4 regions of the Chryseobacterium sp. 'Rf worker isolate 10' genome follow, and region 1 is predicted to be linked to each of the others. Evidence: riboswitches for the same ligand, from Rfam matches in the RefSeq annotation. Region 1 holds a riboswitch; each other region holds the start of a gene.
The links. Region 1 has a riboswitch for cobalamin ahead of prpB (methylisocitrate lyase). Riboswitches for the same ligand answer to the same signal wherever they lie in the genome.
Positions count from the first base shown of each region.

Region 2: another riboswitch for cobalamin. It lies ahead of metE (5-methyltetrahydropteroyltriglutamate--homocysteine S-methyltransferase); the one in region 1 lies ahead of prpB (methylisocitrate lyase).
Region 3: another riboswitch for cobalamin. It lies ahead of LKL37_RS21655 (acyl-CoA thioesterase); the one in region 1 lies ahead of prpB (methylisocitrate lyase).
Region 4: another riboswitch for cobalamin. It lies ahead of LKL37_RS13660 (TonB-dependent receptor plug domain-containing protein); the one in region 1 lies ahead of prpB (methylisocitrate lyase).

Region 1 is NZ_JBOZOF010000001.1:43,021-49,009, reverse strand. Features, by position in the region: gene LKL37_RS00225 (N-acetylmuramoyl-L-alanine amidase) at 1-840, opposite strand, end outside; tRNA gene LKL37_RS00220 (tRNA-Ser) at 977-1,061, shown strand; tRNA gene LKL37_RS00215 (tRNA-Pro) at 1,078-1,152, shown strand; tRNA gene LKL37_RS00210 (tRNA-Arg) at 1,185-1,258, shown strand; gene LKL37_RS00205 (hypothetical protein) at 2,008-2,574, opposite strand; cobalamin riboswitch at 2,823-3,015, shown strand; gene prpB (methylisocitrate lyase) at 3,459-4,367, shown strand; gene prpC (bifunctional 2-methylcitrate synthase/citrate synthase) at 4,354-5,508, shown strand; gene LKL37_RS00190 (bifunctional 2-methylcitrate dehydratase/aconitate hydratase) at 5,542-5,989, shown strand, end outside.
Region 2 is NZ_JBOZOF010000001.1:952,594-958,582, reverse strand. Features, by position in the region: gene LKL37_RS04180 (aldehyde dehydrogenase family protein) at 1-421, shown strand, start outside; gene LKL37_RS04175 (helix-turn-helix domain-containing protein) at 536-1,333, shown strand; gene metE (5-methyltetrahydropteroyltriglutamate--homocysteine S-methyltransferase) at 1,435-3,738, opposite strand; cobalamin riboswitch at 3,917-4,102, opposite strand; gene LKL37_RS04165 (Lrp/AsnC family transcriptional regulator) at 4,298-4,759, shown strand; gene LKL37_RS04160 (hypothetical protein) at 4,841-5,383, opposite strand; gene LKL37_RS04155 (hypothetical protein) at 5,487-5,855, opposite strand; gene LKL37_RS04150 (alpha/beta fold hydrolase) at 5,862-5,989, opposite strand, start outside.
Region 3 is NZ_JBOZOF010000006.1:133,451-139,439, reverse strand. Features, by position in the region: gene LKL37_RS21675 (PspC domain-containing protein) at 1-412, opposite strand, end outside; gene LKL37_RS21670 (PadR family transcriptional regulator) at 424-753, opposite strand; gene LKL37_RS21665 (XAC2610-related protein) at 1,290-1,988, shown strand; gene LKL37_RS21660 (HD domain-containing protein) at 1,990-2,580, shown strand; gene LKL37_RS21655 (acyl-CoA thioesterase) at 2,638-3,021, opposite strand; cobalamin riboswitch at 3,139-3,318, opposite strand; gene LKL37_RS21650 (hypothetical protein) at 3,353-4,153, opposite strand; gene LKL37_RS21645 (ATP-binding cassette domain-containing protein) at 4,184-4,846, opposite strand; gene LKL37_RS21640 (endonuclease MutS2) at 5,300-5,989, opposite strand, start outside.
Region 4 is NZ_JBOZOF010000002.1:810,057-816,045, forward strand. Features, by position in the region: gene LKL37_RS13650 (helix-turn-helix domain-containing protein) at 1-1,215, opposite strand, end outside; gene LKL37_RS13655 (T9SS type A sorting domain-containing protein) at 1,370-2,683, shown strand; cobalamin riboswitch at 2,820-2,996, shown strand; gene LKL37_RS13660 (TonB-dependent receptor plug domain-containing protein) at 3,030-4,856, shown strand; gene LKL37_RS13665 (YncE family protein) at 4,877-5,932, shown strand.

The DNA of each region.
Region 1 (5,989 bases):
GAAGATAAAGCTGGCATCATTGTATCTTGCAGTAATGTCAGCCTGCGCCGGTTCAAGATACGTTTGTTTAGCTGCTTCGTCATACCACATTCCAACCTGATATTCGTCGTAGAGCTTTTTCCATGGGAACATAGGACCCGGATCCTGCTTTCTTGTAGGAGCAATATCTGAGTGAGCCAGTACATTGGTAGCCTGTATCTGATATCTTGTCACAATATCTTTAACCAATGCTGCTACTTTTTTCACCTGCTCATCACTAAAAGGAGCAAATGTTCTTTTACCGGCAGCATCTGTGGTGTAGCCCATATTTACAATTTCAATTCCGATAGAGGTATCGTTAAGATTTTTGTCATTTCTCCAAGCGCTTACCCCTGCATGATAAGCACGTTTATTTTCATCTACCAATTGATAGATCTCATTATCTCCTGTATTATTTACAAGATAATGGGCACTTACTGCCTGCTGGGTAAGAACGGTAATTGATTTATCGTCCGGAATAGCTGTATAATGTAATATAAGATAACGCTGTCTGAAATTTTGGGCAACGGCAGGAAAATAAGTTTTTACAACTTTATATCCAGCAGGTTTTGCAGCTACAATAGAACCATAACTTGCCGTATTATCATTTTTGGTTGGGTCTGCTATATTAGTAGTAAAAAAGTCTACTCCGTGATCGGATACAACTTTTGGTTTTGGAGCCGCCGGAGTTGTTGTCGGAACAGTCGGTTTGGCCTGTGTTATTGGGGTTTTCGGTTTGTAAGTATTTTTTTTCACATTTTGCTGAGAAGTACATGAAAAAACAAAAGTGCTTAATCCGATGATATATAATGTCTTACGCATCAGTTTGGTTTTTGGATGATTTATTACTTCAAAAATACACAAAATTTTCTTGAATTTTATTTGGTAAATAAAGAAATCTATTCTATATTTGCACTCGCAATAACGGAACAACGATCATTAAAAAATAAACAAAAAAGGAGGGTTGCCAGAGTGGTTAATGGAGCAGTTTGCTAAACTGTCGACGCGAAAGTGTCGCAAGGGTTCGAATCCCTTACCCTCCGCTCTTTTTTATATACTCGGGGCGTAGCGTAGTCCGGTCATCGCGCCTGGTTTGGGACCAGGAGGTCGCAGGTTCGAATCCTGCCGCCCCGACTGTTTTAGTAGTTTTCTCAAAACTACTCAATGGGTGCGTAGCTCAGCTGGATAGAGCATCTGCCTTCTAAGCAGACGGTCAAAGGTTCGAATCCTTTCGCGCTCACATAAAGACTTACTATTTTTAGTAAGTCTTTTTTTGTTTTATATCCTACCAAAAATTATTGATAAATCAATCTGGATAGAGCATCCCGATTTTAACCGGGACGGCAAAGGTTCGAATCCTTTCGCGCTCACATAAAGACTTACTATTTTTAGTAAGTCTTTTTTTGTTTTATATCCTACCAAAAATTATTGATAAATCAATCTGGATAGAGCATCCCGATTTTAACCGGGACGGCAAAGGTTCGAATCCTTTCGCGCTCACATAAAGACTTACTATTTTTAGTAAGTCTTTTTTTGTTTTATATCCTACCCAAAAATTATTGATAAATCACTCTGGATAGAGCATCCCGATTTTAACCGGGACGACAAAGGTTCGAATCCTTTCGCGCTCACATAAAGACTTACTATTTTTAGTAAGTCTTTTTTTGTTTTATATCCTACCAAAAATTATTGATAAATCAATCTGGATAGAGCATCCCGATTTTAACCGGGACGGCAAAGGTTCGAATCCTTTCGCGCTCACATAAAGACTTACTATTTTTAGTAAGTCTTTTTTTGTTTTATATCCTACCCAAAAATTATTGATAAATCACTCTGGATAGAGCATCCCGATTTTAACCGGGACGACAAAGGTTCGAATCCTTTCGCGCTCACAAAAACCTCACAATAAAAATTGTGAGGTTTTTTGTTTTTCATAGTTTTCACTCGTCAAAAATAAAACTCTAATACAATAGAGCTGTTAATCCAAGATTAATTATCTGTAAAGTATTGCCCAAACCATTGATCAAAACTTTCTTTATATTGAGCCTGAGCACTTTTAATAAGCAAATCAGGTTCTTCAATCTGGCTTAAGCCATAATCTCCTTTCATCCACGTCAAATATTTGCTTAAATCTTCGCTCTCTTCATAATCGTCTTCATCTTTATAAAAATAAACCTCATCGAAATCTACTGAAATTTCAGTGTCAAAAGTGAGTAAATGTAAAAGCTGTACCATATTTTCAGCAACAATATGGACACCTCCTTCATCTCCAAAAACCACAACAGGCATTTTATGTAAAGGTTGATCCGTTCCGTTATTCCAGATGGCATAGAATGAACCGGAACCATTGGCCTGAGCAAAAGGCAGCATGCTATTCAAAAATTTTTCGTCATCACTCCAGCTTTTCAATCCGGATTTACGATCAATTAAAACACCAAAACCTTGTGAATAATTTTCAAACGAGGAAATAGTATTCTGGAAATAGATCAGTTTTTCCAGCTCTACCGGAATTTCGCTCAAACCCAAGTTTTGTTTAAATTCTGCAATATCTACCATGATCAATTATATGTGATTAATAAAATTTATAAAATGAAAGAAGAACAGCAAATTTATTAACTATCTTTAATTTTCCGGTTATCTTTTATATTAAATTAATAACGCAAACAATCTGTTTTTCTTCTAAAACACACATCACAACTCAAGCATTTTCAATAGATTACATTAAAAAAACTATTGATTACATAAAATATCTTTTTCGTTATTATAAAATACTTATATTTACCACCAAGGAGTTCTTAAAACCTTCTTTATCAACCGAAACTGGTTACACTTAGCTGTGTATTAAAAGGGAATCGTGTGTAAATCACGAACTGTCGCGCAACTGTAAGTAACAAACAAAAAGTTTTTATCCATTGATATCCACTGTATATTTTTCATATGGGAAGGATGATAAAAACCGTTACAAGTCAGGAGACCTGCCTATTTCGTATTGACGATGCTTTCGCGATTTGAAGCTTACAGTCAGGTATGATGCGATATGGATATAGTGCGATAACTTTTTTATCAAACTGTGTTATTTTTTTGAGATGAATATGAGTGTACACTAGGTGCTTCTCATGATTTTATAGCTCATTCGTATCCCCTTTCCGTAATTTTTCTTTTTTCATAAAGCACCGCGAAGTTTACAAAGAACTTTTATTGGATTTAATCAAAGTAAAAAGTGATGGTGTACCAAAGCAATCTTAATTATTCGTGGAGTCACAACAGGTTTATTTTACAGACCCGGACAATCAGAATTTTTCAAAATTCTCAACACCTGCACGACTGTATGATTTCTCAATTCATTTCCCACCTTTTCTTTTTTATTCAAAAGCTAAGTCTTAACAGATCTTCTGCTTCTTCACTGATAAACAAATTTCAATTCAACAATACATATTAAAATGATCAAAAATGAAAACTGGAAGTCACCCGGCTTAAAATTTCGGGAGGCCATGGAAAAAGAAAATCCCCTCCAGATTGTGGGAGCCATCAATGCAAACCATGCATTACTGGCACAACAGGCTGGTTTTAATGCTATTTATCTTTCAGGAGGAGGGGTTGCGGCAGGGTCTTTAGGAATTCCTGATTTAGGAATTACCACTCTGGATGACGTACTCATCGATGTTCAGCGTATTACTAATATTTGTGATCTACCCCTTTTGGTAGATATTGATACAGGATTTGGGCCTTCTGCCTTCAATGTTGCCCGAACGATAAAATCATTAATTAAAGCAGGAGCAGCAGCCATTCACATTGAAGATCAGGTAGGTGCAAAACGCTGTGGGCACCGTCCCGGCAAAGAAATCGTAAGCAAGGAAGAAATGGTAGACCGACTTAAAGCTGCTGCAGATGCCCGCACCGATGAAAATTTTGTGATCGGAGCCAGAACAGACGCTTTTGCAAATGAAGGGCTGGAAAAAACATTAGAAAGAGCCATTGCCTATAAAGAAGCCGGTGCAGATTTCATTTTTGCCGAAGCAGTGCCTGATTTAAGCTTTTACCAAAAATTCGTTGATGCTGCCGGAATCCCAGTATTAGCCAACATCACGGAATTTGGGATGATCAACATGTACACTGTAGAAGAATTAAAAAATGCAGGTGTGGGACTTATCCTCTACCCTCTTTCCGCCTTCAGAGCCGCCAATAAAGCAGCGCAGAATGTATACCAGCATATCCGTAAAGACGGAACGCAAGCCCATGTTCTGGATACAATGCAGACCAGAGAAGAACTCTATCAAAGCATTGGCTACTATAATTATGAACAAAAATTAGATAACCTTTTTAAACAAAATACTTATGTCAACGAATAGCGAACCAACATTTAAGCCTAAAAAAAGTGTAGCACTTTCCGGGGTAACAGCAGGTAATACCGCTCTTTGCAGTGTAGGAAAAAGTGGAAATGATCTTCATTACAGAGGTTATGATATTCTGGATCTTGCAGAAAGAGCACAATTCGAAGAAGTAGCCTACCTGCTTATTTATGGTCAGCTGCCTACTGAAGCTCAGCTCAAAAACTATAAAGCAAAATTAAAATCACTGAGAGGGCTTCCCCACTCTGTAAGAAATATCTTAAAAAGCATTCCGGCAGCGGCGCATCCAATGGATGTGATGCGTTCAATGGTTTCAGCAATTGGAAGCATTCAGCCGGAAAAAGATGACCACAATGTAGCCGGTGCTAGAGATATTGCGGACAAATTACTGGCATCATTCAGTTCCGGACTTTTATACTGGTATCACTACACACACAATGGCAAAGAGATCAATGTAGAGACCGATGATGATACTATTGGCGGACATTTCCTTCACCTTTTACATGGTAAAAAAGCTCCGGATTCATGGGTAAAAGCAATGGAAATCTCTCTTAATCTGTATGCTGAACATGAGTTTAATGCTTCTACGTTTACGGCTCGTGTTATTGCCGGAACCTCATCAGATTTTTATTCATGTATCACTGGTGCTATCGGTGCTTTAAGAGGACCTAAACATGGTGGAGCCAATGAAGTTGCTTTTGAAATCCAAAGCCGTTACAATTCGCCCGATGAAGCAGAAGAAGATATCAGAAAACGTATTGCCAGCAAAGAAGTCATTATTGGATTCGGACATCCTGTTTATACTATATCAGATCCACGAAATGTAGTGATAAAAAAAGTAGCCAAAGAACTTTCCGAAGAAGCTGGAGATATGCTGCTGTACAATATTGCAGAAAGGCTGGAAACCGTCATGTGGGAAGAAAAGAAAATGTTCCCGAATCTGGACTGGTTCTCCGCAGTATCCTATCACCTGATGGGAGTTCCTACCCTGATGTTCACTCCATTATTTGTTATTTCAAGAGTTACCGGATGGAGTGCTCACATTATCGAACAAAGACAGGATGGGAAGATCATCCGCCCAAGTGCCAATTATACAGGTCCTGAAAATAAAGACTTCGTATCCATCGAAAACAGAAAATAAAAAATCAATTCATAATTAAACTAAAAAATAAAGATGTCATCACACATTTCAAACGAAAGACCGCAACCAGATCAGGTATTAACAGATATTGCAGATTATGTATTAAACTATGAAATCAAAAACGATTTAGCCTGGAAAACAGCGCACTATTGTTTATTAGACACGATCGGATGCGGATTAGAAGCGCTGACTTATCCTGCATGTACCAAACTTTTAGGACCTATCGTAAAAGGTACCGTAGTTCCGAACGGGGCTAAAGTTCCGGGGACTCAGTTTCAATTAGATCCTGTACAGGCTGCTTTCAACATTGGAGCCATTATCCGTTGGTTAGATTTCAATGATACTTGGTTGGCCGCTGAATGGGGACATCCTTCAGACAACCTGGGAGGAATTTTAGCTACAGCAGACTGGCTTTCAAGGACGAATATTGCAGAAGGAAAAGCTCCGTTAAAAATGAAACAGGTTCTGGAAGCGATGATCA
Region 2 (5,989 bases), 910 kb from region 1:
TATCCGACTGGGACAAGAAGAAGGAGCCGTTCTGCTTGCAGGTGGTGAAGGAAAACCGGAAGGTCTTGAAAGCGGTAATTTTGTAAAGGCAACCATCTTTACCAATGTTCGCAATGATATGCGCATTGCTCAGGAGGAAATTTTCGGGCCTGTGCTTTCTATCATTCCTTATGCCAATGAAGAAGAAGCAATTTCTATTGCTAATGACACAACTTACGGTCTGGCAGCCTATATCAGCTCTGCCGATAAAGAACATGCAGAACGTGTAGCTGCACAGATTGATGCCGGAAGAATCTGTATTAATGGATTTGCGCATGATCCTTATGCTCCTTTTGGTGGATTTAAACAAAGTGGTATCGGACGTGAGTTTGGTACATTCGGGTTGGAAGCCTATCTGGAGCCCAAAGCCATCCTTGCCTAATATTATATTCCTCAAAGTCCATGAATATTGGGCTTTGGGGAATTTAAATATATAATCATAAAAAAAGTTTTGTAAGTTTGAATAAGAATCTATCAAGAAATACCCGTCTGAAAGATGAGCGACAATAAAATTCCTTTCCCTATTAATTACTCCTGTTACTTCTCAGAATTCAGAGAAGGAGAACAGTTTGCCCAGATACATAGCCTTGGGCTGGTTCTTTCCGGAGAGATGGAACTGAACGACGGTATTACGAAAACGATATTCAAAGAAGGCGAACTCTATTCCGCAAGGAAAAACAGCTTATTGAAATTTGCAAAATATCCTCCTAAAAATGGTGAAATAAGAACCGTATCCATCTATTTTGATGATGCAATGCTTCATGATTTCAGCCGTGAATACGGGTATCAGGCAGAAAAGAAAGATCATGTTCCCGCCTATATAAAACCAGAGCAAAAAGCATTGACTTCTTTCATGTATTCATTATTAGCCTATGAAGATCTTTCTGCTTCTGAAGAGATACTGCGTCTCAAACAAAAAGAAGCTTTACTGCTACTGCTGAACTATGATCCGGGTCTTAAGGATATTTTATTTGATTTTTCTGAGCCTTTTAAAATAGATATTGAAGCTTTTATGAATAAGAATTTTCATTTCAACGTTAATGTTGAGCGTTTCGCTTATTTAACGGGAAGAAGTTTGTCTGCATTTAAAAGAGATTTTCAAAAGATCTTTGGTATACCGCCAAGACAGTGGCTCCAGCTTCGAAGGCTGAAAGAAGCTCATTTTCTGCTTACTCAAAAAGGAAGATCCGTTTCTGACATTTATCTGGATCTGGGATTTGAAAATTTATCCCATTTCTCCTTTGCATTTAAAAAACAGTTTGGTTATCCTCCAAGCACATTGCAGGCAAAATAATTCAATATTTCATCAATGTTTTAAAGGATTACCATAATAAATCGTGCCATGAATATCATGGCACGATCCGGGTGATTGTATCTAATTATTTCTAAAGTTTTCTAAAGTGCATATTCTACGGAAGCTTCTTTAGCAGCTGCTACCATTGCTATTAAAGCTTTTTCGGTTTCATCCCAGTGTCTTGTTTTCAGTCCGCAGTCTGGGTTTACCCAAAGTTGATTGGCAGGAATCACATTCTGGGCCTTTCTCAGCAGTTCGATCATTTCTTCTTTTGACGGAACTCTTGGTGAGTGAATGTCATATACTCCGGGACCAATTTCATTTGGATATTTAAAATCGGCAAAAGCATTCAGCAGTTCCATCTGAGAGCGGGAGCATTCTATGGTAATCACGTCCGCATCCATGTCAGCAATGTTTTCAATAATATCATTGAATTCTGAATAACACATATGCGTATGGATTTGGGTCGCATCTTCTACTCCACTTGCTGAAATTCTAAAGGCTTCTACAGCCCATTTCAGATAATTCTGCCAGTCTGTTTTTCTTAACGGAAGTCCTTCTCTGATAGCAGGTTCGTCAATCTGAATAATCCTGATCCCAGCTTTTTCCAGATCCACAACTTCATCACGGATCGCCAAAGCAATTTGTTTACACGTTTCGGAACGAGGCTGATCATCACGTACAAAAGACCACTGTAAGATGGTAACCGGACCTGTAAGCATTCCTTTTACCCATTTTTCAGTCTGGGATTGTGCATATTGAGACCAGTAAACTGTCATAGGAGTCGGGCGGGAAACATCACCAAAGATTACAGGAGGTTTTACACAACGGCTTCCGTAGCTTTGTACCCATCCGTTTTTGGTGAATACAAATCCTTCCAGCTGTTCTCCGAAGTATTCTACCATGTCGTTACGCTCAAATTCCCCGTGAACCAGTACATCTATACCGATTTCTTCCTGCCAGCGGATTGTTCTCTGAGTTTCTTCTTTCAGTAAAGTATCATATTGCTCTGCCGTAAGCTCTCCTTTTTTGAATTGGGCTCTCCAGCTTCTTACCTCTATTGTCTGCGGGAATGATCCGATGGTGGTAGTTGGGAATAAAGGAAGCTGCAATACTTCCTGCTGTTCTTCTTTTCGGATTTTGAAGGTATTTATTCTCTGAGCATCCTTTTCAGTAACAGCATTGGCTCTTTGTTTCACCTGATCATTATGAATAAGAGAAGAAGTTCTTCTGTTCTCAATAGCTCTTTTATTTTCTTCGAATGCTTCAAGAACCTGTTCATTTTCTGTTCCTGTTGCCAGTTCTTTAAGGGTTACCACTTCCGCTACTTTTTGTTTGGCAAAAGCCAGCCAGTTTTTGATTTCAGGATTAAGACTAGTTTCAAAATCCAGATCACACGGTGAATGAAGCAATGAACATGATGGTGCAATGAAAATTCTTTCAGATCCTAATTTCTCAACTGCTTTTCTGATGAAAGACAGCGATTTTTCATAATCATTTTTCCAGATATTTCTGCCGTCAATTACCCCTAATGAAAGACTTAAGCTTTCCGGGATAACATTCAGGATATCATCCAGCTGTTCAGGATTTCTAACCAAGTCAATATGTAGTGTGTTCACCGGAAGTGAAGTGGCAAGCGATGTATTATCTTTTAATCCGTCAAAATAAGTAGCAACGATAAATTTCAGTTTTGGGAAACGTTTTCTTATTTCAGCATATACAGAAAGATAGATTTCTTTTGCTTTCTCTGTTAAATCCAATGCCAGAAAAGGTTCATCAAACTGAATCCATTCAGCACCCTGCTCCTGAAGTTTGGTTAAAATTTCTATGTACACAGGAAGAAGATTTCCGGCAAGATCTAACTTATCAAATCCTTCTTCTTTTTCTTTTCCTAATAGCAGATAAGTAACCAGACCGATAATAACAGGTTTAGCATTGATCCCAGCCTGCTTTGCTCCGGCAAATTCATTGAAAATTTTGTCTGAGCTTAGTTTAAATTGTTGGTTTTTATAAAATTCCGGAACGATATAGTGATAGTTGGTATCGAACCATTTGGTCATTTCCATTGCTGTGATATCCAGTCCATCTTTCTGATATCCTCTTGCCATGGCAAAGTAAAGATCCAGCTCAGAATTGTTTTTTTTAAGCACTACTTCATGATAACGAGTCGGGATTGCTCCTACCACAAGGCTCATATCCAATACCTGATCATAATAGGAAAAATCATTACACGGGATAAGGTCTATTCCTGCTTCCTTCTGGATATTCCAGTTTTGATTACAGATATTTCTACCTGTGTTCAGAAGTTCTTCCAAAAGGATTTTACCTGACCAATACTGCTCGCAGGCTTTTTTGAGTTCTCTTTTGCTACCAATACGCGGATAGCCCAGAATGTGAGTTTGCATTTTTTTAAACTTTTTAATTAAACTTAATATTAAAGCCCTTTAAAATGCTTCTGCATGTTTTAACGGATAAAAATTTCAGGAAATAATGACATAGCGAACAATGCAGTTTCCCTTTGAGAGAAAATACATGAATCCGATATATCATCTGTATGACCCAAAAGCTTCAGACCGCGAAAGCATTGTCAATTCAGTAAAGGCAGGTCTCCTGACTTGTAACAGTTTCCGTCATCCTTCCCGCTTTTGGCAGTGGATCTGCAAGGACAGAAACCTTTGATGTGTTACTTACAGTTGCGCGACAGCTCGTGATTTTCACACGATTCCCTATTAATCTACCTTAAGTAAAACCTTTCCTGTTTGATGAAGTATCTATAAAGAACTGTACTTTTACCTTTAACAATTGCTTTGAGTAAAAGTTTTTAATTTTGTGTAAAATTAACAATACAGAATAAAGATACAATTAAAAAGAAATAATTAAGCAAATTAAACTTTTGAAAACAAAAATAAAAGAATATAATTCTTTACATTTGACTGTTTTAATTATTTAAAAGAATAATATTCTGTGGAACAACTCGATGATAAGGACTTACAGCTGCTCAGGCTGCTCCAGAAAAATGCAAAACTGACCGTTAAAGAATTGGCAAAGGAAGTGAACCTCTCTACTTCACCTGTTTTTGAAAGGGTGAAAAGACTGGAACAGGACGGATTTGTTAAAAGATATGCCGCAGTTCTTGATGCTGAAAAACTGAACCGGGGATTTACGGTTTTCTGCCAGATTAAACTGAAAATTCACGACAGATCTGTGGGTTATGATTTTGTAAAAGAAATTTTAGAAATTGAAGAAGTTGCTGAATGTTACAATATTTCCGGTGATTTTGATTTTCTTCTGAAAGTTCAGGTAAGAGATATGAAACATTACCAGGATTTTGTTTTCAATAAGCTTGGATCCGTAGATTCAATCGGGAGTACACACAGTACTTTTGTGATGGCTGAAGTGAAAAATAATCATGGATTAACGATATAGCTTTTTAAAGCTGATCCATTTATACTAAAAAATCCGCCAAATATTGGCGGATTTTTTAATATTTTGAAGTTTTTCCAGCAATTAATTGGCAGCCGGATCAACAAGTTCTGTAGTTAAGCCGAGTGATTTCAACAGGTTTTTACTATCAAAAAGCAAAGTCGCATAATGTTTCCCTTTCTTAAAAACCAGCTTTGAGCCTCCTGGAAACTCACTGCCTGAAGCTAATTTCTGTGTTTTTGCATTGTATTTACTGAACTTGGTTTTACTATCCTGCAATGTACTTTTATTCAGGATAAGGCCAAAAGGCAATCCCTCTACCACTAAAGGTTTATTGTCTGAAGTTGAAAAAAACATCTCATTAACAGCATTGTCTTTCTCCAAACTGCAATAAAGCTCCAATCCTGTTTTTGTAGGCCATTTCGCATATTTTTCTTCATTGGCATCTTCATAAAAAACGGTTTTCACATTCAGTGCTTTTGAGATCTTATCAGTAGTCTGCGGGAAAACAAATTCTGAGTTTTTATCTAATAAGGAATTTAAAGTGGCTGTTTTCTGTGAAAATATGGTTGAGCTTACTACCAGAAAAAAAATAGTTACCATAAAAGTAAATCGTTTCGTCTGCATGGCAAATTGTATAATTTTAATGATTTGATGGCTAAAGGTATTAAAATTATACAATTTGCCAATATAATTTTATGACGGAATTTCATCTATTGAATATCTGAATTTATTCCTTTTGCTGCAAATTAAAAACCGTTCCCGCAGGATCGGGAATCCAGTGCATATTTTCAGGGAGTTCTTCAATTTCGTCACAGGTTTCCACGCCATTTGACCGTAAATATTGTGTAGCCTCTTCTACATTGGGAACAATGAGCTGCAGCCAGGTTTCGGAATGGGTATAGTTGTCCACACAATCCAGCCATATAATGTTATGACCAAATTTTACTTCGTGTGTTCTGGAAACAGTAGGATTTTTTATGGGTTTTTCTTCAACGTCTAATTTTAAAATATCCCTGTAGAAAGCAACAGTCTTTTCGTATTTACTTTTTGGAATTTTTATAGCGATATTAATTCCGGCTTCAAATTTTATATCCATATCAAGTTATTTTAAAAAACTGTTCAGATAGTTCAGAATTGTTGTAGTTTCCATCATCAGACTTACATGCCCCTGACCAGGAACAATTGCCAGTTGGGACTTGGGCATAGGTGCCATATCCGCAGAAATATTAC
Region 3 (5,989 bases), on a different contig from region 1:
TAGTAATATCCATTCCTACATATTGAGCTAAACCTGCGCAGACCCCTGCTACTTTTTGTTTTTCCGGATCACGGAACAGTTGTTTTTTATCGGTATAGTTGGTTCCTGAATAGTTATTTCTGGCAGATGTTTTTTCAGAAAAATAAGCTTCTTCCTGTTCTTCGATTTTTTCAGGGCTTCCGATCTGTGCGATTACCTTTTCTACATCGGTATCGTTGATTACTTCACGTTTTCCTAAAGAATCTTTGAAAATCTCCACCATTCTTATTTCTATGTCATGCATTACTTCATCAGCCTCAGAAGCATCCAGAGAGCTTCTCAGAGCATTCAGGTAATCGCTGAGCTTTATATATGCGTGTTCTTCTATGGTAAAAGAAAAACCTGCGAGTCCTATTGAGAGTGTCTTGTTCATAGCTTTGTTTTTTAATTTTGTTGGGTGATTTGGTTTACTGAGGCTGTCAGCTCATTCCATGTATTTAGAAGTTCATCCAGGAAAAGTTTTCCTTTTTCTGTGATCTGATAATATTTTCTGGGTGGTCCTCCTGTAGATTCTTCCCATCTGTAAGAGAGAAACTCTCCGTTTTTAAGTCTTGTAAGAAGAGGGTAGAGGGTTCCTTCCACTACATCCAGTTTTCCTTTTTTCAGTTCGTCAATAAGATCAGAAACATACATTTCGCGATTATTGATGAGACTTAGAATACAGAATTCCAGAATTCCTTTTCGCATTTGCGCTTTGGTATTTTCGGTATTCATCTTTGATAAGTTTTGTTAATTAGTTATATTTTTAGAAAAATGCTCCTAGCTAGCTGAGCCTATTCTAATTTTACATTACAAAGATATGTAAATAAAATGGTATTATGCAATACAAAGTAGTGAAATTTTTAAAATAAATAACATAAAATACTGGTAATCAGTTCTATAATTTTATATGTGGATTTTTATGAAAATGAATTTGAGAGGAAAATGTCTAAAAAATCTCTACATTTTAAATAAAATTGGAAGAAATACGGAGCAAAAAATCATCATTATTAATTATTGCTTATTACCGATTACTTATTACTCATATTATAGCCCCGATAGCAGCGGTTACCCCACAGCGGTTTGGATTCTGGCAGGGAGCGAGGAGTATGAGCGTATAGCGGGAAACAGCTTCTCAGAAATAAATATTCTCTTATTTAAAGGATTTTAATTGTTTTAAATCTTCCAGATAATGAGTTTTGAATTTTGAGATCGGTGTTATGATTCGTATTTTTGTTAGGAAAAAAACACCTAAATCATTTACTATTACCATGAATTTATTCAATAAGTATAAGCATTTACCGGCTTTTGTTTTGCTGGGGCCTGCCTGTTTCGGACAATATCAGTTTGAGGTTAAAAACGCATCGAAGAGCTATGATGCAGTCATTCACGTGGATAATTGCTATGACGGCCGATGTAACGGAAAAGGAACTGTAGATTTGTTTGATCATAAAAACACAAAGGTGCAGACTTTTGTATCTGATGACCTGGTCCTGAATCTTAATGAAGGCGAAAAGCCAACGCAAGGGAAAATGTTTCAGCTAAAGAACGAAAACAGTCCTATAATCATTGATGACTTTAATTTTGACGGGACAGAAGATATAGCGGTAAGAAATGGTAATATGGGGAATTATAGCTCTGCTTCTTATGATGTATATGTATTCAACAGCACGAGAATGGCATTTGTGAAGAGTAAGGAGCTTACGGATCTTGCTTCCAGCTCTTTTGATATTTTTGAGGTTGATGCCAAGCGAAAACGTCTCATAGCCTATGGAAAATCTGGCTGCTGTGATATTTTTACAACGGAATATGCTGTAATTCCGAATAAAGGACTTGATAAAGTTCTGGAAAAAGAAGAAGATATGACGGTAGAAGGTCGCGTAAAGGTGATTACAAAAGAGAAGATTAATAATAAATGGGTAACCAAAACCAAGGTATATCCATCAGAACAATACAATAGAGAAAAGTAAAATGAAAATTCAGAAAGAAATAGATTTTATCCTGGCAGTGGATGCTTTGAAAAATGTACAGAGAAGAAATTATAATGCAGATGACTCCCGAAGAGAGAACACAGCAGAACATTCCTGGCAGATTATTATTCTGGCTCAGATCCTTTATCCATATGCTAAAAACCGCGCAGATATTGATTTATTAAGAGTGATAAGAATGCTCTCTATCCACGATCTTGTAGAAATAGAAGCCGGAGATACTTTTATTTTTGATGAAAAAGCAATGGTAGGAAAGTTTGAAAGAGAAAAGGCATCTGCTCAAAAGATTTTCGGAATTCTTGATGAGCCTTTACGTACAGAATTCTTTAATCTATGGCTTGAATTTGAAGATGAGAAAACGCCAGATGCTATTTTTGCATGTGGAATTGATAGAATAATGCCGTTTATCTTAAATTCCCACACTTCAGGAAAAAGCTGGACGGAAGCGGGAGTGACAGAAAAGCAAATCCGAAATATGCTTGAAAATGCGATCAGTAGAGCATCGGACGAAATGGGAGAGGCTTTTGAACTTTTATTGAGCCAAAGTCTGGAAACAGAAAAAGTGGTAAAATAGCTTTGATAAGAATACAATAAGAATCGGGCGGCCTCTGGCCGCCCGATTCTTTATTACTTATAGTATCTGGATTGGTTTCTTGAATTCGTCAATCGCTACAAAAGTAAAATCACCTACAATGGCTTTTTCTCTTTCGTAGGAATACATTTGCTCGGTATAGATCTCAACGTTTACTTTCATACTGGTTTTTCCCACGTAGGAAACTTTCCCGATTAGCTCCACAATGGTTCCGGCAGGAATAGGTTTCTTGAAATCTATCTTGTCACTGCTTACTGTTACCACTCTTTTTCTTGCAAATCGGGTAGCAGTAATAAAAGCTACTTCGTCCATCAGCTGCATAGCCGTACCACCAAAAAGGGTATCGTAATGATTGGTTGTGTTAGGGAAAACCGCTTTAAAGATACTGGTTTCGGATGCTTTAATTCTTTCTTCTGTAGTCATATATCATTATTAATTAAAGCGAAATGAAAACGATATTAAAACAACAGAACAATAACAGGAATCAAGAGAATCCCTGAAACAATCCATCAGATCAATACAACTTCAAATCGCGAAAGTTACTTGTTTAAGAAATAGGCAGGTCTCCTGACTTGTAACATCTTTTATCTCCTTCCCATGCCTCGCACAGTGGATCTTTGATAAAGATTACAGTTACTTACAGTTGCGCGACAGTCCGTGATTTTCACACGGTTCCCTTTTAATCTGCAGTGATGCAGAACCAATTTCTATGATGAATAAGCGTTAAAACTTTTCGGGGGCAAAAATAATGAATTTATTCCGGATTATGGTAAATAATCTGGCTGATTACTCTTCCTTTCTTGATGGTCCACAGCGTAGTATATCTGTTTTCTCCTGAACCGTTGATCATATAAAGAAAAATATTGTCGTTATCCAGGGAGGTTACGCCTACATTCTCAAAATCCATGGTAGGCTGGAACATATTTTTGATGGCCTCTCTTACAAAAACAGACCCTCTTCCGGGCTGCTGTACCCTGATGGATTTGATTTCAGTCATCCCTTCGGGAAGATCATTCCCGATTCCCCATGGTTTTACTTTATCAATGGTAAGCAGTTTCCCTTCTGCATCTTTTTCCTTTTTACGGTATCCCGCGTTGGAAGGGTAAACATCAATGACTACTTTGCTTCTTTGAGCAGTAGGAATTTTGGGGTCAGAATTATCTGTGAAAATAAGTGATCTTCCGTTTTTAGATTTGGAAGGAGTATAGGCCGGAAGCTGATCAATATAGGCGATACGTTCTTTATTCACCATTCCTTCTTTATCAAGAGTTTCATAACGTACAAAAGGTTTATCATCATCCTGTTTTTCGGGATATTTGATCCAGATCCACTCTGTTTCTCCGGGAGCAGGCTTTACATAAACAAATACATCACCTTTACGCATACGGATCTTGTCTACAATTTTTCTGTAGTTGTCCTTATGAACCCGTACATTGGCATATCCTTCTTCAGCCTTTACAACTCCGAAAGGAACTTTATTCTGCCCTTTTACAAAAGCTATAGATAGAATACTGAAAGCAGATAAATAGAATGCTTTGTTTATGAAAGTCATCATGAAAATTTTTTAATCCTTCAAATATATAAATTAAATGCTTTTCGGAAGATAATTATAGCGCTGCAGTTCACTTAAATCTTGTATTTGTTTCAGATGACCGCCAGAAAGCAGATATATAGAGTCAGAAATATCCAGAACATCTTTAAAGTTATGATCAGAAATAATAAATCCTTTATGAGATGATTGCTGACGGATATTTTTCTTTAATTCTTCAGTAACTTTTGGAGAAAGACTGTGAAATGGCTCGTCCAATAAAATAAAGTCTGCTTCAGAATAAATGACCATAAGAGTTTCAATAATTCTCTGTTCACCTTTGGAAAGGGTTTTAGGTTTTTGATCAAGGAAAGGTCTTACAAATTCTGAAGTAAAAAGCAACTCAGTATTTTTTTGATTACAAAAAAGAGGAATCAGATTTTTGATTTTTATATATTTGGGTAAAAAAAGATCCTGTGATAAGTAGGCAATTCTGTTTTTTCTATCGGATATGCCTTTCAGAATTTTATTATCATATTTTATAAACTGAGTATCACCATATTCTATTCCAAAGATAATTTTTAGCAGGGTTGATTTTCCGCTTCCATTTCTGCCAAGTAATCCCATGATTTGTCCTGTTTCACATCCTATATAGATATCCTGCAGAATTTTTCTTTCACTAAAAGATTTTGTTACACTATCAACATGCAGTTTACTCATAAGAACAATGTTATAATTTTTACAGCAAGACTTAATAATAGGGTTCCTGCCCAAAGAAAAGTTCTTGAAAACCCTGAATGGGCATAAAAATAATATTCGTTTTTAAATCTTAATTCATAAATAAAGTAATGGAGAGCAGGTGCAATTAAAAGAAAACTTAAACCAAATGTCTCAACTCTGAAGGGAAGGAGAAAAGAAATGAGCAATGAGAACGGCAGGGCGGGAAGCAGTATCTTTTTATAAAAAATCCAAAGAATAGTAAAGTTTCTGACCATATTCAAAATGTTAAGAATTCATATGCTTGTGCAACATTGTATATATGCATTTCAAATATATTAAAAACGTTTATATGAAAGAAAAAAATACAGAATTCATGAAGGTATTAAAATAAAAGAGAGAGCGTACCTTCCGGTGCTCTCTCTTAATATTTGCGTTAATATAATTGCTGATGGATTAAATTCTCTCAAGTTCATCCGCGTCAATCGTAGTCTTGAAGGTTCCGTAATTGACAATTACCTTGTTTCTGGAAATCTTTTCGATAGTTCCTACACTGGTACTTCCTGTAATACGAACCCGCTGTCCGATTTTCATCCAAACGGCACGGTCGGTTTTACGTTTTTCTTCCAGTTTTTCATTGGTTTCGGCAATTTTTTCAATCACATCATCTTTCTTCAGCTGTTGAGTGATTTTTCTCTTAACAACCTGCAGACGTTTTGTTTCATCCTTATCACTTCCTAATTTTCTGAATTTCTCCTGTTCAAGAAGCTTTACGAAATCTTTTACAACATCTTTTCTGGATTTTCCTTTGGTATAGCTGTCGATGAATGCTTCAATCTTATTCCCGAACTGAAGTTTGCGGTGTTCTTCCTCATACAGTTTCTGGAAATTAAATAATTTCTGCTGAAGCTGGTCATTCAGTTTCTGAAGGTTATCACGCTTGTCTTCTACAGACTCTTTTCTTTCTGCAAGATCAGATTTTAATTTTTCTACCTCAAATTTTTCCTGCTGCAGTTTTACAATCGTTTTATCAAGATTGACAATATCATGTTCTACCTTTTTCTTGGCAGAATGGATAATGAATCTTGGAATCTTGTTCTTTTCAGCAACTTCAAAAGTAAATGAGCTTCCTGCCTGTCCTACTTC
Region 4 (5,989 bases), on a different contig from region 1:
GATGGGTTGGGATTTCTGTCCGATCTGTTTTTCAAAAAAGTCAAACTGCTTTTTTAAGTCTTTATTTTTGCTTTTAATTATTAGAAAATAAATAAACAGACCTATAACAATCAATGATAAAAAGAGAGCCAAAAACCAGGTAGATCTGGTCAGCATATGTTTTTGGAATTCAATATTTTTATTTTGATTGGTTTCAACAAGTTTTACAAGGTATCGTATGCCTTCTTTCGAACTTGAATCCGTTTTTGCTTTTAAATCATTGTGAAGTTTATTGTACTGATGGTATTTTTCATCATTATGAACCGCGTAATAGTTGCGGGATAGAGATTCGTAAATTTTAATTTTTAAATTGTTAAAAGGCAGGTTTTCAACTAATGTAAGTCCGGTTTCCAGCTTTTCAATGGCTGTTGTATAATCCTGTTTCAGAAAATAATATTGGGAAATATTTTCGTAAGCCAATCCTAGAAGAAAAGGTTTGCTTTTCCAATGTTCAAGATCTGAAATGATATTGTCTATAAGTGTTTTATATTCCGTTAGTTTATTTTGTTTCAACAGATAAGAAGCCCGGAAAATTTTGTTTTCTATTTTTAAAATTTTGTTCTCTTCATTATGATCGCTGAGGTATTGATTGCTTTTATCCAGATTTTGTAATGCTGTAGGATAATCTCTGTTGATCCCTGAATTCAAAGCCTGAAGTTGGTACAATTTTGCAGTGGTAATTCTCAAAGCCGGATCAGTGCTTTTAAGAAGTTTCTGATCAGATAGAAGATTACTGATGATTCTTTTGGACTGATTATACAAACCTAAGTTTTGATATTGATCCGCAAGATTATAACCACTGAATATCTGCATGAAATAAGAAAGTCCGGTTTTCTGATCAGTATCTTCATTTTGAGCAAAAATATTCACTGATTGTACATAATCACCCTTCATGGCATAGGCTTGTGAAATGATGTTTTGGAGAACCATTTTATGTTCCGTATTCTGATCACTCACGAGAATTCCCTGAGTATAACTTATACATTCATCAGAGTTCTGATAGAGTTTCAGAAATGCCTTATCGGCTAAAATAGTAAAGTCCGGGCCAGACTGCCCACTGATAAAAAGAGAGCCGAAAATGAAAACAAACAGTAGGATTCTTCTGTTATGGTGAAATAATTGATAAGTAAATAATTTGTTTTTTGTGTTTTTTTGAATAGTTCCGGTAAAATCCATATTCAAAACGTTTATTCTTATGTTATTGTTTATTAGTGTTTTAAAAATTAAATTCTTTTGAAATTCACGAATTATGAAAGTCTATTTCTTTTAGCAGGGTGAATATTGTATTAATATTGTTTTCACCAATTCGAAACGCTAAATATAATAAAATATGAAAAATTTTTACAGAATGTCAATGAAAATATTGACCGCTTATTTTTTCCTGAATTTTAGTTTTGCGGAAGCTCAGCTTACTGTAATAGGTTTAGGAAATTATAATGTAGGAGCAGTTTCGGATAATGGAGTGGTAAGTATGCATACAAGTGCCGGAGGAGTTTACAAATGGGATGCTGCCGGAGGACTTGTACAGATAGGTTCAATATCAAATGGATATCCGGCTTCCGGAAGAACAATTGTTTCGAATGACGGAACCAAAATCTCTTCTTCCGTTACCAATGCAGCAACGGGATTCAATGAAATATCAACTTATGATGTAGCAAGTTCTACCTGGGTAAACAGAGGCGGGCTTGTTCCTACCGGATGGGACGGAAGTGTAAGTTCTACCTGGGGAATGACTACCAATGGAAATACTATTGTAGGTCTGGGCTTTCTTACCGCAGCAAATGCACACGCTGTAAAATGGGATGAAGCCAGCGGAATGGTAGATTTGGGAAGTATGGTTCCCGGACGCAGTTCCAGAGCCAATGCCATCAATGCGGCAGGAACAGTAATTGTGGGTTGGCAGGATGAACCGACAGGTATCAGAAGCGGTGCAAAATGGCAGGACGGAGTAGAAAGTTTTATCACAGATAATAACGGAAATAATGTAGGAGAAGCAGGCGGAATTTCTGCAGACGGAAATACCATCATAGGAGCAGCAAATCCTAATCCCTATGTATGGAATGCTGTGAGTGGACTTACTTATATAACGCATCCTAATGCTTCGTTCAGTTTCAAAGGAGGAGCAACAGGAATTTCGGCGGACGGGAAAACGGTGATTGGATTTTACAGAGCATTCGGAGCTCCTCCTATGTCGGGAGAAGGCTTTATCTGGAATTCATCTACCGGAAGGATTAATCTGAATGATTATGCCGTATCCTTAGGAATTGCAACCAATGGAGTAACAATGGGGCTTCCTTTGGCCATTTCACAAGACGGAAAGAAAATTGCCGGAACAGGGACGAATGCCTCAGGTCAAATGATCGCTTTCTATCTGGATATTACAGCGTTTTTATCAGTGAACGATGCTGTAAAAGAGAAAGATAATATCGGTATTTATCCTAATCCGGTAGCTGATATATTATATTTTAAAGGAACAGGAAGAATAGAGAAAGCTGAAGTTTATAATTTGGTTGGACAAAGGGTGAAAACATTCAATACTGTAGAAGGGCAGATTGATGTTTCATCCTTGTCAAAAGGAGATTATATTCTGCAATATTCTGTGAAAGGAGGAAAGCAGGAGAACTATAAGTTTATTAAAAAATAACATATATAAATAGTAAAGTAGTGGGATGAATGGCCGTTTTCAATATTGAAAGCGGCTGTTCTTTTTTATCTGCTGAATTAAAAAGATAGGTTTTTTTAAGCGTAGGCTGGTTTTTTGGCGAATACATATAAAAAACTATCTTTGCAAAAATTTTGGTTTCCAGTATTTTGGAATGAAAAGGGAATCGGGTGTAACTCCCGGACTGTCCCCGCAACTGTAAATCGCAATAAAAGTTTCTGCAAAAAACCACTGTTTAAAACGGGAAGGAGCAGAATGCGAAAGTCAGGAGACCTGCCAGGATTATAATTATAAAAACCTATTGCTTTCGGAGGAAAAGTAAAAAAGTATGGATATAAAAAGATCTTTAGTACTGCTTTTTTCATCATATGGCTGTTTTCTTTTTGGACAAGAGAAAGCTATAGATACTATTTTTGTCTTCGACAATCAGATGAACAGGGTGAAGCTTTTTCATCCCGTAAAAACAATTTCGGCAGAAGATGCCGAGAAAAACTCCAGCAATCTTTCAGAGCTCCTAAGATTTCAGTCACAGGTCTATATTAAAGAAAATGGCCGTGGTGCTGTTTCTTCACCATCTTTCAGAGGAACTACCGCGCAGCAGACTGCTTTTGTGTGGAACGGAATTAATATCAACTCCAATTTTTTGGGGCAGGGAGATATCAATAATATTGCTTTGTTTGGCTACGATCAGATTGGAATAAAAGCTGGTGGAGGAAGTGTAATCTATGGAAGCGGTGCTATCGGGGGAAGTATCCACCTGAATAATACCCTTGATTTTAATAAAGGGTTCCACGGTTCCTTATTTTCAGAAGTCGCTTCATTTAATACCTATAATAATTTTGTAAAAGGTTCTTACAGCAATGATAAGTTCAGTTTTAAAGCTTCAGGAAATTATTCTGTAAGTGAAAATAATTATGAAGTAAGTGATCTGAATTACATCAACAGAAACGGAAATTATTACAATACAACGTTCAATGTAGGAACATCCTATAAAATAACAAATGATCATAAAATTTCGTGGCAAAGCCAGTTTTTTGATTCTTCACAGCACTATCCCGTGTATGAAGAAACAGGAACAAAAACGAAATATAAGACTCAAAGTGTAAGAAGCCTTCTTTCCTGGGACTGGAACAAAGCGAAGTTCAGTAATTCCCTTAAAGCAGCTTATACGGAAGAAAATTTCCAGTATTTTGGCTCGTTAAGCCAGCCTAAATCAAGCGGAGGAACCGGTAAGAATTATATCTTTAAAAATGATTTCAATTATTTCCTGAATTCAAAATGGAATTTTAATATCATCGGAGAATTTCAGGTCAATAAAGGAGAAGGATACCAAAGCGGAATATCCAGTGTCAGCAGAAATGTTGGCTCAATATCAGGATTGTTGAGGTATTTTGCGACGAAAGACCTGCGTTTTGAAGGTGGATTCAAGAAAGATTTTGTAGAAGATGTGAAATCACCGTTTATGTACTCATTCTCTGGAAAATGGAGCGCTGCAAAATGGTATGATGTAAGCGTTAATGTTTCAAAAAACTTCAGATATCCGTCCTTCAATGATATTTATTATGAACCGGGAGGAAATAAAGATCTGAGACCGGAAACTTCTACGCAGGTTGATATGACGAACGAATTTAAAGTGGGAGATTTCAGACTTACCTTGTCTCCTTACTATATGAATGTGACCGATCTTATTGTATGGCTTCCGACTGCTTTAGGCTACTGGCAGGCATTCAATGTCAATAAATCAGAATCTTACGGACTAGAATCTCAGTTGTCTTTCAGCAAGCAGCTGGGAAATCATAAAATCCGTGCGAATGCAGGGTATTACTACGCAAAATCTATTGACAAAGAAACGAAGATGCAGAGACCTTACGTTCCTATGCACAGAGGAAATGTGAATGTAGATTATGAATATGGCTTCTTTAAATTTTTTGCTCAGGCACTGTTGAATGGGGTTACCTATACCACAAGTGATGAAAAGAGATCAGATGCAATAGATCCTTATTTTCTTTTAAATATGGGTGTTTCTGCAACGTTGGCAAAAAAATATACCCTAGGGTTTAAAGTGAATAATCTTACGGATACTTACTATAAAACAGTTTCTTTTTATCCTTTACCCAAAAGAAATTATAGCGTGTATGCAGCAATAAATTTTTAAAAATTAAAATTGAATAAATTATGAAAATAACTAAACTTTTAACTGTCCTATTTGCAGTAATGTTATTGTTTAACATTTCTTCATGTACAAGTGATTCTCAGGATTTTGAAATCTCTCCGATCACTTACCAGAATGGATATTTTATTGCTAATGAAGGTAACTTCAATAGTCAGGGTGCAAAAGTAACATTCCTGACAAGAGATTTAAGCATGAAGCAGGACGATATATATGGATATAACAACAATAAAGAGATCCTTGGTGACGTTCTTCAGACTATTGGTCTTAACGGAAACAAGGCTTATCTTGTCATCAACAACTCAAACAAAATTGTTGTCGTAGACCGTTTTACATTCAAAAGATTAGCTGTAATTACTGACCAGATTGATAACCCAAGAGGAATTACTTTTGCGAACGACTTTATCTATGTTGCCAACCTGAATTTCTCCACGAATGCAACAAGTGTAACGAAATATAAAGCTTCTGACTATTCATTTGTAAGCAAAATCACTATGACAGGTGGGGCTGATAAAACAGTAGAAGCAGGTGGAAATGTTTTTGTACAGAATGCTACATCAGGATTCGGAAATATGATTACTTATATCAATACTTCTAATGACAGCAAAACTGAAATTTCTGTTCCGAATGGTAAGATTAACAGTACTATTTCATACAAATCTAATGTTTACACAGTTTCTTCTACAGCTGCAGATTCTTATATCTATAAGATTTCAAGTACAGGAGCAATGACACCGGTAGTTACACTGACAGGAATTCCAAGTGCTACAAATCTTCAGATTGATAACGATAAAATCTATTTCAGCGCTGGAAATAAAGTGTATACAACAAGTTTAGCTACACCTACAATTCCTACAACTCCATTATTAACAGCTGCAGATGGTGGTCCTTATTTTACGCTTTATGGATTTAACGTTATTGATGGAAGAATCTTTGCATCAGATGTTAAGCAATTTACAGCAGAAAGCGAAATGGTAATATATTCAGCCACTAACGGCAGCAAAATAGGATCTGTTAAAACAGGAGGTCTTGGTGCTAACGGAACTTTCTTAAACCCGTAATAATTTATACTTCTAAAAATATAATTTTTTATTTTTTCATCATTTGTGTTTTTTTCC